DNA from 3 places in the Marinobacterium sp. xm-d-579 genome. Region 3 is predicted to be linked to each of the others. Evidence: predicted binding sites of a transcription regulator. Region 3 holds the regulator's gene; each other region holds the start of a gene.

Region 1 (4,223 bases), on a different contig from region 3:
GGTATTGGGTGGTATCTCGGGTTCGTAAAGAGCAACGTGAAGCATATCGGCACCTAAACTGTTAGATGCCGATTGTAGCATTAAGCGACTCTAATCCGCCTCAATACCCAGCTCTTTTAGCTTGCGGGTTAGGGTATTTCGCCCCCAGCCTAAAAGTTCAGACGCATCACGTTTACGGCCACCCGTATGTTTAAGCGCAGTCTCTATCAACACCTGCTCAAACTGACGTTCAGCCTCTTTGAGGATGCCCCTCTCCCCTTCAAAGAGACGCTGATCAGCCCAGCCACGCAGTGCTTGTTCCCAATTACCATGAACAACAGGGCGTTCATTTGAGGACTCTAGAAGCTCTGGTGGTAAATCAGAGACAAGAACCTCTCGACCAGACGCCATCACGGTAATCCAGCGACAGGTGTTTTCCAGCTGTCGCACATTACCTGGCCAAGTCAGATCGCGCAGAAAACGCTCTGTTTCCGGCTTAAGAATCTTAGTCTCAACGCCCAGCTCTTTCGCCGAACGTGACAAAAAGTGGCGAGCGAGACGAGGAATATCTTCACGACGCTCATTTAACGAGGGGATGTGAACTCGAATCACGTTTAGACGGTGGAACAGATCCTCACGAAACTTACCCTCTTTAACGAGGTTCTCTAGGTTTTGATGGGTTGCCGCAATGATTCGAACATCAACTTTAACCGGTGTATGACCACCGACACGGTAGAACTCACCGTCAGCAAGAACACGCAAGAGTCGAGTTTGAGTATCCGCAGGCATATCGCCGATCTCATCAAGGAACAGTGTGCCACCATCGGCCTGTTCAAAACGGCCACGGCGCGAAGCTTGAGCTCCGGTAAAGGCACCCTTTTCATGCCCGAACAGTTCAGACTCAATCAAGTCATGTGGAATAGCCGCCATGTTCAATGGAATAAACTCATTACCCGCACGCGGACTGTGGCGATGCAGAGCATGGGCCACCAGCTCTTTACCTGTACCAGACTCACCATTGATCAATACAGTAATCGGGGAATGAGACAGACGACCAATGGCACGGAACACCTCCTGCATAGCCGGCGCCTCACCAATGATCTCAGGTGTATCATCTTCAACAATCACTTCGGTTTGTTGACGCTGCTCTTCAACGTGCTGCACCGCTCGCTGAACCAGCGCTACCGCCTCATCAATATCAAATGGCTTAGGCAAGTACTCAAAGGCACCACCTTGATAAGAGGCAACCGCGGAATCTAAATCTGAGTGAGCGGTCATGATGATAGTCGGAATGTCTGCATAATCAGCTTGAAGCTGCTCTAGCATCTCAAGACCATCAATGCCCGGCATACGAATATCGCTGATAATCACATCAGGCTGTTCACGCTTAATTTTACGCAGCAACGCATCGCCCGACTCAAACACTTCTGTCGCCAAGCCACTGCCAGAGATCGCTTTCTCTAAAACCCAACGTATTGAGCGATCATCATCTACTATCCAAACGGTTGCTGGCTTAGCCATCTCAACTCTCCAAAGGAATTAAAATTTTAAAATTTGTTGTACTGGGTTTCGAGGCGACCTCGATTAAACCCTGGTGCTGACCAATAACAGATTGGGCAATCGATAGTCCCAACCCAGACCCTTCCGCACGACCGGTCACCATCGGATAGAACACGGAATCTAAAAGATCCTTTGGTATGCCCGGACCGTTATCGATAATCTCTACGCAGCAGACCAGTCGATGCTGCTCTGCGCCCAGCGTAATTCGTCTGAGCGCTCGTGTTTTCATACGGATTTGCGGAGCGGCTGTTTCAGACTCTTTCAGGGCCTGCATCGCATTTCTGCAGATGTTTAAAACCGCTTGGATCAACTGTTCACTGTCGCCGTTAAACTCCGGCAGACTTGGGTCGTAGTCACGAACCAACTGAATCTCTTGCTCGCTTTCAACTTCAATCAGAGCACGCACACGCTCGAGCACCTCGTGAATGTTCACCGGGTGTATGTTGGGCTTCTTGTAAGGCCCCATCAGACGATCCACCAGATTTCTTAACCGATCCGCTTCATCGATGATAATTCCGGTGAACTCTTTAAGCCCCTCATCATCCAGCTCGCGCTCTAGCAACTGTGCAGAGCCGCGAATCCCGCCCAACGGGTTCTTGATCTCATGTGCCAAGCCACGCACAAGCACTTTGGCGGTGGCATGTCGATTCAACATCTCCTCTTCACGCTCAATTCGAACCAGGCGATCACGTGGGTGCAACTCCATCAGTAGAAACCCATTCGGTAACCTTGAGATGGTGTAATCCGTCATCAACTCGTTACCACCAAAGGTAATCAGAGCGGCTTCGCGTTTACTGACATGCTGTCCCGTCGCAGAGACACTCTCTAATAGCTTGAGCTCCTCTTCGGAACCAATAAAGAGATACTCGATGTGTGAATTTTTTAAGCGTTTAAAGCTACCCTCTAACAGAACCTCAGCGGCCGGATTCATATACTTCAACTCGAACTTCTGCCCCAGTACCAATACAGCCGTATTGAGGTTTTCAAGAATCAATTTGTACTGTTGCGATCCGAACATTAGGTATTCCCAAGGGTTTTGATGACTTAACAGCTCTACTCTAACGTTAAGCCTTAATAGCTCTACTTAATAAGCAAAAAGGTTGCCAACTCAGCGAAACCCAGTAACCACGGGCTTTTGAGTTTTAGCATGCACAATAGAATGGCATATATGAAGATATTATGCACCATTTTGGTGCGAGGTGTTTTGTGCGCATCCATGCGCCTGCAGGATACCGTTCGTCCTGGCATGCCCTGCTCCTGCACATCCTTTTGCTAGCAGGATACCGTTCGTCCTGAACATAAAAAACCCGGCAGGTGCCGGGTTTTTTGAATCGATAAGATCTTAAACTGAGTAGTAAAGATCGTATTCGATTGGGTGAGTTGTCTGGCTCACTTGAGCACACTCTTCACGCTTAAGTTCGATGTAAGCGTTTAGCATGTCTTCAGTGAATACGCCGCCGCGAGTTAGGAACTCGTGATCAGCTTCTAGAGCGTCCAGAGCTTCTTCTAGTGAAGAACAAACCTGTGGGATCTGAGCAGCTTCTTCAGCTGGTAGATCGTAAAGGTCTTTGTCTGCTGCATCGCCAGGGTGGATCTTGTTCTGGATACCGTCAAGACCCGCCATCATTAGCGCAGAGAACGCTAGGTATGGGTTAGCGATTGGATCAGGGAAGCGTGTCTCGATACGACGGCCTTTAGGGCTAGTTACGTATGGGATACGGATAGAAGCTGAACGGTTACGAGCTGAGTAAGCTAGCATAACTGGTGCTTCGAAGCCTGGAACAAGACGCTTGTACGAGTTAGTACCTGGGTTACATAGAGCGTTAAGCGCTTTAGCGTGCTTGATGATACCGCCGATGTAGTAAAGAGCTTCTTCAGATAGGCCCGCGTATGCGTCGCCAGCGAAGATGTTAACACCGCCTTTAGATAGAGACTGGTGAACGTGCATACCAGAGCCGTTGTCACCAACGATTGGCTTAGGCATGAACGTAGCTGTTTTACCGTAAGCGTGAGCAACGTTGTGAACTGCGTACTTAAGAATCTGAACTTCGTCAGCTTTCTTAACAAGGGTGTTACCTGCCACACCGATTTCACACTGACCAGCAGTTGCTACTTCGTGGTGGTGTACTTCTACGTGCAGACCCATCGCTGTCATCGCGTCACACATTGCAGCACGAAGATCGTGTAGAGAGTCTACTGGTGGTACTGGGAAGTAACCGCCTTTAACGCGTGGACGGTGACCTGTGTTACCGCCTTCGAATTTGCTGTTAGAAGACCATGCAGCTTCTTCAGAAGATACAGTGTAGCCACAACCAGACATGTCAGAGTGGAAGTGAACTTCGTCAAATACGAAGAACTCTGGCTCTGGACCGAACATAGCGCTGTCAGCGATACCTGTTGATTTCAGGTACTCTTCTGCACGCTTAGCAACAGAACGTGGATCACGCTCGTAACCAAGACCTGTAGCAGGCTCAACGATGTCACAACGGATGATGACTGTTGCATCTTCAGAGAATGGATCAACGATAGATGAAGAGTCATCTGGACGAAGGATCATGTCAGAGTCGTTAATACCCTTCCAACCTTGGATAGATGAGCCATCAAACATTTTGCCGTCTTCGAAGAAGTCGTCACCCATTTCGTGAACTGGGATAGTTACGTGCTGCTCTTTACCTTTAGAGTCT
Region 2 (4,223 bases), 490 kb from region 3:
GAATCGCTTCTGCTAGCCAGGTTAAGTAATCACTCACTTTCATCAGAGGCAAAGCACCAGTTATATCCGCAGCAGCCACTCGCAGAATATGGGCATTTCTAAAGTAACGCAGCGCTTCCATTAACTGCTCAATGTCATCCTCTGGGATACGCATCAACTGCTGTCGTAACTCATTGGATAAAGCTTGTGCGTCCGGTGGATTGAACAGTGATGATGCATCAATCAGCTCATCAAGAAGGACCGGTTGATGAGCTAACTTCTCTGCAAACCATGGACTGGCTGAACAGAGCTTTACCAACTGCGCTCGAGCACTGGGGTTTTCGGCTAGCAGAAGAAGATAGGCTGAACGACGCACTACAGCTTGAATCAGCTGCAAAACCCGCTCCAAAGTCTCTTCTGCGTTTTCCACGCCCGACAGATCCCGGAGCAAACGAGGCAGCAGATCCAACAAACGCTCCTGCCCGACATTTTGCAACGCCTGTACCGTTCTTAACTGGCGCAGCGATACCAGTGCCTTCAACGCTCGATCGGTTTCGCTGTAACCCAGCTCTGTCAGATAGTGAGCCAGCGCCTCCTGATCTGCAAACTCCTCATGCCAGAGGCCCGTAAGATGCGCATCGCTCTCAGTTTGCTCGGCATTGCCTTCCTGATCCACCGGTGCAATAACATCTGCAAAGTGCTGTGAGACTCGACTTCGATGCTCATTTAGCTCTGTTAAAAGCGCCTCTGGACTCGTAAAGCCCATGGAGTAGGCAAGGCGCTGCATACCGAGATCATCAGCTGGTAGCTCTTGGGTCTGCTTATCGGCTTGCGCCTGAATCGCATGTTCCACATTACGCAGGAAGACGTAGGCATGGGTTAGCTCTGTCACAACCACGTCTGGAATGCCGACTACCTCTGGGAGAAGTGGCAATATGTTGCACAACTCTCGTTGCTGCAAACGTGTATCACGCCCGCCGCGGATTAGCTGAAAGGCTTGAGCGATGAACTCAACCTCGCGAATACCTCCGGCTCCCAACTTAACGTTATTCTCACGACCCTTTAAACGGTTCTCACGCTCAATCATCCCTTTCATTTCACGCAAAGATTCAAAGGCGCTGTAGTCAATGTACTTACGATAGACAAAGGGGCGCAGATCCTGCATCAACTGGGCGCCAGCTTCCTTATCACCCGCGATGATACGCGCTTTAATCAACGCATAACGCTCCCACTCACGCCCCTGTGTCTGGTAGTACTGCTCCATGGCATCAAAACTGGCAACCAATGGACCAGAAGATCCAAACGGACGCAGACGCATATCGACACGGAATACAAAGCCCTCGGCTGTGGGGGCATCTAAAACACGAATCAATCTTTTACCCAGTCGTGTAAAGAACTCTTGGTTGGATAGTGAACGGCGGCCACCTTGGGTTTCGCCATTGGCGGGGAAGGTAAACATCAGGTCGATATCCGAGGAGAGATTGAGCTCATGTGCCCCCAATTTGCCCATTCCAATGACGGCCATGCGTTGCAAATTTCCATCAGAGTCCATTGGCTCACCCAGATCTTTGACTAGATCTTGGTGCAGCCAATTCAATGCTGCATCAGTAGTGGCATCGGCCAGTTCGGAGAGCATCCGGGTGGTTTCTGTTAGATCGGCCAATCGGTTCAAGTCGCGCCAAATAATTCTAACCATGGCCAATCGACGCAGGCGACGCAGCGCAACACTCAGTGCCTCTTCACTCCCCACAGCTTCAACAGCCGCCAACACTTGCGCTGTTAAAGCACCTGTTGGAAGCTCACCAACATCAAGGTTTAACTGCTCAATCAATTCGGGATGACGCTGCAGCTGATCCGCAACATAGTCAGATCCCAATAGCACTCGATCTAACTCCGCCAACCGATTGTGATCTGATTCAAGCAGATCTCTTGCTGCTGAAACCTTTTGCTGCTGTTTTTCTAGGTAGTCATTCAATATCGCTGTCACTCAAACCACTCCGAAATCTTGCCAATAGGACTAATATACTGCGTTCAGTTATAAGAGGAACAGGACTTAAATCAAATTGCACCAATACTGTGCAAAAGCTCAATTTAAGCCCTACTTTAGTATTGACCTTTGAGTCAGAATGACACAATCTTAAACGAGTAAGCAGAGTGCTGGCGTTGGGTATTAAAGATTATTTGATCAAAACACCCCGTTATACCGTAACTTTCAGACAATTTTTAACGATGAATGTCGATGAAAATGACTCACTGAAAATTGTTGGCACACTAGTTGCTGTGGAAAAAGAACAACAACCTACTCAAAAGAGGATCTACATAATGGCTAAGAAAGCTTTACTAACCGCTTCTATCCTTGCTGCAACAATGACTGCTGGTGCAGTTCAAGCAGCTACTCTTGACGATGTTAAGAGCCGTGGCACCCTAACTTGTGGTGTATCTACTGGTCTTGCAGGCTTCTCTCAAAAAGATGAGAACGGCAAATGGAGCGGTCTCGACGTTGATATGTGTCGTGCGGTTGCAGCTGCAGTACTTGGCGATTCAGAAGCTGTTCAATACAAACCGCTAACCGCTAAAGAGCGTTTCACTGCGCTAGCGTCTGGCGAAATCGACATGCTATCTCGTAACACGACTTGGACTCACACTCGTGATACATCACTAGGTATCAACTTTGCTGGTACTAACTACTACGACGGTGCGTCATTCATGGTCATGAAAGACCTAGGCGTATCAAGCGCAACTGAGCTAGACGGTGCAAACGCATGTATCCAAGCGGGTACCTCTACTGAGCTTGCAATCGCTGACTACTTCCGTGAGAACGGCATGTCATACAAAGCGGTTACTTTCGATACCTCTGACCAAACTCGTCAAGGTTTCGAATCAGGTCGTTGTGACTTCCTAACATCAGACGGTTCTCAGCTAGCGGCACTTCGTATCGGTCTAGCTAACCCAGGCAATGCAGTGATTCTTCCCGAAGTTATCTCTAAAGAGCCTCTAGGCCCAGTAGTTCGTCAAGGCGATGACCAGTGGTTCAACATTGTTAAGTGGTCTCTAAACGCAATGATCGAAGCAGAAGAGCAGAAGGTCACTTCTGCAAACGCAGCTGACATGAAAGCGAACGGCAACCCAGCTAACAAGCGTCTACTAGGTGCTGAAGGTGAACTAGGTGCTAACCTAGGTCTAAGTGCTGACTGGGCTTACAACATCATCACTCAAGTAGGTAACTACTCAGAGTCGTTTGAGCGTAACGTGGGTATGGATTCACCACTTAAGCTAGCACGTGGTATCAACGCGTCTTGGCGTGATGGCGGTATCCTATACGCACCAGCTATGCGCTAAAACCGAAGCGATCTAAAAAGGGGCACAACAGTGCCCCTTTCTGCGTGAAAGCACTCTATTTTTAGGTTAATTCAATGTTCAAACAAAAAACCATTGAAGAGGTTAAGTCAGCGAGCCGTAAATCGAGCTCCGGAACCACCTCCAACGCCTTTTATAACAACCCACGCATCCGCGGTTTCTTCTATCAGATCGCACTGGTCGCTGGGTTGCTCTATTTCTTTGGCACCATCATTGGCAACACGCTGGCCAACATGGAAGCGACGGGGATCAAAACCGGTTTCGACTTCTTAGGCGCAGCTGCAGGCTATGATGTCTTGATGTCGTTGATCTCCTTTGAGTCGACCGACACCTACGGACGAATATTTGTTGTCGGTTTCTTAAACACCCTTTTGGTCTCGGCCATCGGTATCTTCTTCGCGACGCTACTTGGATTTATCTTTGGTGTGGCGCACTTCTCGCATAACTGGTTGATTCGTAAGATTGCTCTGGTCTATGTAGAAATCTTCCGAAACGTACCGCTTCTGCTACAGGTGTTCTTCTGGTACTTCGCCGTTCTATCCAGTCTGCCTGGCGCTCGCCAAAGCTTGAGTTTAGGCGAAGCTGTGTTCCTCAACGTTCGCGGCCTCTACCTACCTAAACTGATTGGCGGCGATCTATCATCTTTGGTCTGGATCGCTTTAGGCGCTGCCGTTGCAGGAATTTTTGTACTGCGTCGCTGGGCCAAAAAACGTCAAGAGCTGACCGGCCAACAGTTCCCTGTGCTGAAGACCAGCATCGCCATGGTGATTCTATTTCCATTAATTGTTGCAGCGTTAACGGGCTTTCCATTCACCGTTGAATACCCAGCTCTAAAGGGCTTTAACTACTTCGGTGGTATTACCGTCATCCCAGAGCTGATGTCGCTT
Region 3 (4,223 bases):
TACACAGTAAGCTCTCAACTGCTGTTAATTACGGGGAACGCTAGAGTGACTCAGGGTGGTGACGAGTTCACTGGGGCTAAAATTAATTACGACATGGCGAACTCTAAAGTAAAAGCCTTTAGCAGTGAGAGCGGAAGCCAGCGTGTCAAAATGGTTCTTCAGCCTAAAAAAGATAATTAACCATGAGTTCACTCGAAGCCCTCCACCTAGCCAAAAGCTACAAAGGACGCTCTGTTATTCAAGATGTGTCCGTCACTGTTGAGCCTGGTGAGATTATCGGATTGCTTGGGCCCAACGGTGCGGGTAAGACAACCTGCTTCTATATGATTGTAGGTCTGGTCAGAGCGGATCGAGGCAACATTCGTCTCAATGGCGACGACGTCACTAGAATGCCTATTCATGAGCGCGCAAAACGCGGCTTAGGCTATCTTCCGCAAGAGGCCTCTGTATTCAGAAAGCTGAGTGTCTACGATAACCTGATGGCCATACTGGAGCAGAGAAAAGACCTGACCAAAGATCAACAACACGAGAAAGCTCAATCTCTACTAGAAGAGTTCCATATCACTCACATCAAAGAGTCCAAAGGGATGGTCCTATCTGGGGGTGAGAGACGCCGAGTTGAGATTGCAAGAGCCCTAGCAAACGACCCTGACTTCATCCTACTGGACGAGCCTTTTGCTGGTGTAGACCCCATCTCTGTCAGCGACATCAAACAGACCATCAGGCACCTTAAAGATCGAGGTATTGGCGTCCTGATAACCGATCACAATGTCAGAGAGACTCTCGACATTTGCGAACGGGCTTACATCGTTAGTGAGGGTAACATTCTTGCAGAGGGTGAGCCTGAGCAGATCATGATGAATCAAGCCGTTAAAGAGGCTTATCTGGGCAATGATTTTCGCTTGTAACTCTCACACTTTTAAGTAATTATCATTTTAATGAAGCACTCTTTACAGCTCAAAGTCGGACAGAACCTGTCCATGACCCCACAATTGCAGCAAGCGATCAAATTGCTGCAACTCTCCTCCTTAGAGCTACAGACAGAGATTCAAGAGGCACTCGATAGTAACCCACTACTGGAGGTAGCCGATGAAGAAGATCAGAGTGAAGAGAACTCTCAAAGCATTGAGCAAAAAGAGTCATCAACCTCAGATGAGACCCAATCTAATTCAGAGATCGAAGAGACGTTCGAATCGTCTCAGCCGGAAGATAGCTGGTCTACTGATGACATACCTGAACAGCTTTCAACCGACAGTCAATGGGACGATACTTACCAAAGCTCTTCAAATTCCAATCGTGATGATGATTGGATGCCAGGTGATAATGACGCTGCGGTTGAAACCATCCAAGACCACCTTAATTGGCAACTGAATCTGGTTAATTTCAGCGATGTTGATCGATACATTGCTGAGATGATTATTGACTCTATCGATGATCGTGGCTATCTGATCACCGATCTGCAGGACATTCTTCTCAGCTGCCAAGAGGAGCTACCTGAACTCTTTTTTGAAGTGGAAATGGATGAGGTGGAGACAGTACTTCACCGCATTCAACAGTTTGACCCACCCGGTGTCGGTGCCCGTGATCTTGCAGAGTGTTTGAAAATCCAGTTAAGACAGCTACCCATAGAGACACCTTGGCGCGCAGAGTCACTGCGCCTAGCGACCGACTATTTAAACCTGTTGGGCAGTCGAGATTTTAAATCTTTGATGCGCCGTATGAGGCTCAAAGAGGAGCAACTGTCAGAGGTGGTTAGGTTGATTCAATCACTTAACCCAACACCAGGAGACTCTTTAGATCTGGGTGATACTGATTACATCGTACCGGACGTGATCGTGCGTAAACGCGCGGGGGAGTGGACACTCACTCTCAATAACGACGTAGTCCCTGAACTACGTATCAATGATGTCTACTCAGGCATGATTAAACGTGCAGACAACTCCGCGGAGAACCAATTTTTAAAAGACCATCTCCAGGATGCACGCTGGTTCATAAAGAGCTTACAAAGCCGCAATGAGACCCTCTTAAAGGTCTCAACGGAGATCGTTACTAGACAGATCGGTTTTCTCGAGCAGGGTGAACAGGCGATGAAGCCTCTTATTCTTCACGACATTGCTGAAGCCGTTGATCTACATGAATCCACCATCTCCCGTGTTACAACTCGAAAATACATGCACACCCCGCGCGGTGTCTTTGAATTGAAATATTTCTTTTCGAGTCAGGTGGCTACCAGTGACGGCAGTGGTGCATCATCAACTGCGATTCGAGCAATCATTAAAAAATTAATTTCAGAAGAAGACCCTCGCAAGCCACTAAGTGACAGTAAGCTTGCTACACTACTAGATGAAGAGGGGGTGAATGTTGCAAGACGAACCATTGCTAAATATCGCGAAGTTCTCAACATTCCACCTTCAAATGAGAGAAAGCGTTTGGTTTAATTGAGGTGGGCGGCCTCATTTTTTCACTCCGCCTAAGACGAGGAGAAGTCATATGCAGATAAATATTACTGGTCATCACGTGGACCTGACTGAAGCTCTAAGTGAATACGTACGTAACAAGTTCGATAAGCTAGAACGTCACTTCGACAACATTCAGAATGTACAAGTTACTCTCAGTGTCGAAAAGCAGGGTAAAAAAGCCGAGGCTGATGTTCACTTAGCCGGTGGCCAAGTGGTCGCTTCTGATGAGCATGATGACATGTATGCAGCGATTGATGGCTTAGTGGATAAGCTTGATCGCCAAATCATCAAGCATAAAGAAAAAATGAAATCTCACAAATAAACGAACGACAACATGCAACTAGGTGACCTACTGACGACTGAAACAACCGCCTGCCGGGAGTCAGTCGCCAGTAAAAAACGCCTTCTACAAGTGGCCAGCGAAAAGCTGGCCTCTTCAGTTGATGGCGTAACAGAAGATGAAATTTTTACAGGCCTTCTTAATCGTGAACGATTAGGCAGTACAGGAATTGGCTCTGGCGTGGGTATACCCCACTGTCGAATTCCGGGCTGTTCAACAGCATCCGCCTGCTTAATCACACTTGATGACGGTGTCGATTTTGATTCAATCGATTCAGCGCCGGTCGATCTTGTCTGCGCACTGATCGTGCCCGATGATGGAAATGATGAGCACCTTAAGACACTGGCTGGTTTAGCCGAGCTGTTCAGCAAGCCCGAAGCCCTCAATTCTCTCAGAGACTGCACGAATTCTGAGGCCCTACTCAATAAAGCAACTGAGCTATCAAAGGTCTGATCATGAGAGTCGTTGTTATCTCGGGTCGCAGTGGTTCAGGGAAGAGTACCGCCTTGCAAGCACTTGAAGATGTTGGGTTCTATTGCATAGACAACCTACCGGCGACGCTATTGCCAGCGTTGGTCGAGCAGATGCTTAACGACCAGAATAACGCACCTCTGATTGCTGTGAGCATTGATGCCCGCAATCAGCATACCGACCTAAAAGCCTTCCCAGAGATCATGGAATCCTTGAGGGCTAGAGAAGATATAGGCATAGAGATCACGTATCTTGACGCATCAGAAGCGACCCTATTGAAACGGTACAGCGCCACTCGAAGAAAACACCCGCTGAGCAACCAAGATGTTGGACTGGAAGAGGCAATAGCCTTAGAACGAGATCTGCTTGAACCTATCGCAAGCTCTGCGGACATGAGAGTTGATACCACTCGGCTTTCACTCTATGAACTGCGTGACACCATTAAATTGAGGGTCGCACAGCGTAAAGAGCAAGCGCTCTCTTTACAGTTTGAATCCTTTGGTTTCAAACACGGCGTTCCATTAGATGTTGATTTCAGCTTTGACGTCAGGGTGCTTCCTAACCCCTACTGGTTTGTAGAGTTGCGCCCTCTCTCTGGGAAAGATGAACCGGTTAAAACGTTTCTCAACGCTTCCGATGAAGTGATTGAAATGATTAATGACATAGAGCAGTTCATTGTGAAGTGGATTCCCCATTTCAAAACAAATAATCGAAGCTATGTTACTGTTGGCATTGGTTGCACGGGCGGCCAACATCGCTCTGTATACATTGCGGAGAGCCTTGCATCTCGCTTTGCTGACAGAATGGATAACATCCAAGTACGCCATCGAGAATTATCAGAATAAGTTTCGCAATGATTGAAAAAAACGTTACTATAATCAACAAATTGGGACTACACGCGCGTGCAGCGGCTAAACTTATTGGCGTAACAGGTAAGTTTGGTTGTGACATCA

The links. Region 3 encodes sigma-54, which starts transcription at its own class of promoters, with help from an activator protein. Its sites were predicted from a motif close to TGGCACNNNNNTTGCTNT; they were not measured.
Region 1: glnL (nitrogen regulation protein NR(II)) is a predicted target of sigma-54. The motif match lies at 2,628-2,645, and genes of this name have one in related genera.
Region 2: XMD579_RS03725 (amino acid ABC transporter substrate-binding protein) is a predicted target of sigma-54. The motif match lies at 2,244-2,261, and genes of this name have one in related genera.

What each region holds. Positions count from the first base shown of each region.
Region 1 covers NZ_WBYP01000004.1:343,257-347,479, forward strand. Annotated here, with positions in the region: gene trmL (tRNA (uridine(34)/cytosine(34)/5-carboxymethylaminomethyluridine(34)-2'-O)-methyltransferase TrmL) at 1-45, opposite strand, end outside; gene glnG (nitrogen regulation protein NR(I)) at 91-1,500, opposite strand; gene glnL (nitrogen regulation protein NR(II)) at 1,502-2,557, opposite strand; gene glnA (glutamate--ammonia ligase) at 2,882-4,223, opposite strand, start outside.
Region 2 covers NZ_WBYP01000001.1:718,692-722,914, forward strand. Annotated here, with positions in the region: gene glnE (bifunctional [glutamate--ammonia ligase]-adenylyl-L-tyrosine phosphorylase/[glutamate--ammonia-ligase] adenylyltransferase) at 1-1,966, opposite strand, end outside; gene XMD579_RS03725 (amino acid ABC transporter substrate-binding protein) at 2,302-3,318, shown strand; gene XMD579_RS03730 (amino acid ABC transporter permease) at 3,393-4,223, shown strand, end outside.
Region 3 covers NZ_WBYP01000001.1:230,330-234,552, forward strand. Annotated here, with positions in the region: gene lptA (lipopolysaccharide transport periplasmic protein LptA) at 1-180, shown strand, start outside; gene lptB (LPS export ABC transporter ATP-binding protein) at 183-908, shown strand; gene XMD579_RS01225 (RNA polymerase factor sigma-54) at 939-2,438, shown strand; gene hpf (ribosome hibernation-promoting factor, HPF/YfiA family) at 2,491-2,781, shown strand; gene XMD579_RS01235 (PTS sugar transporter subunit IIA) at 2,794-3,252, shown strand; gene rapZ (RNase adapter RapZ) at 3,255-4,115, shown strand; gene XMD579_RS01245 (HPr family phosphocarrier protein) at 4,124-4,223, shown strand, end outside.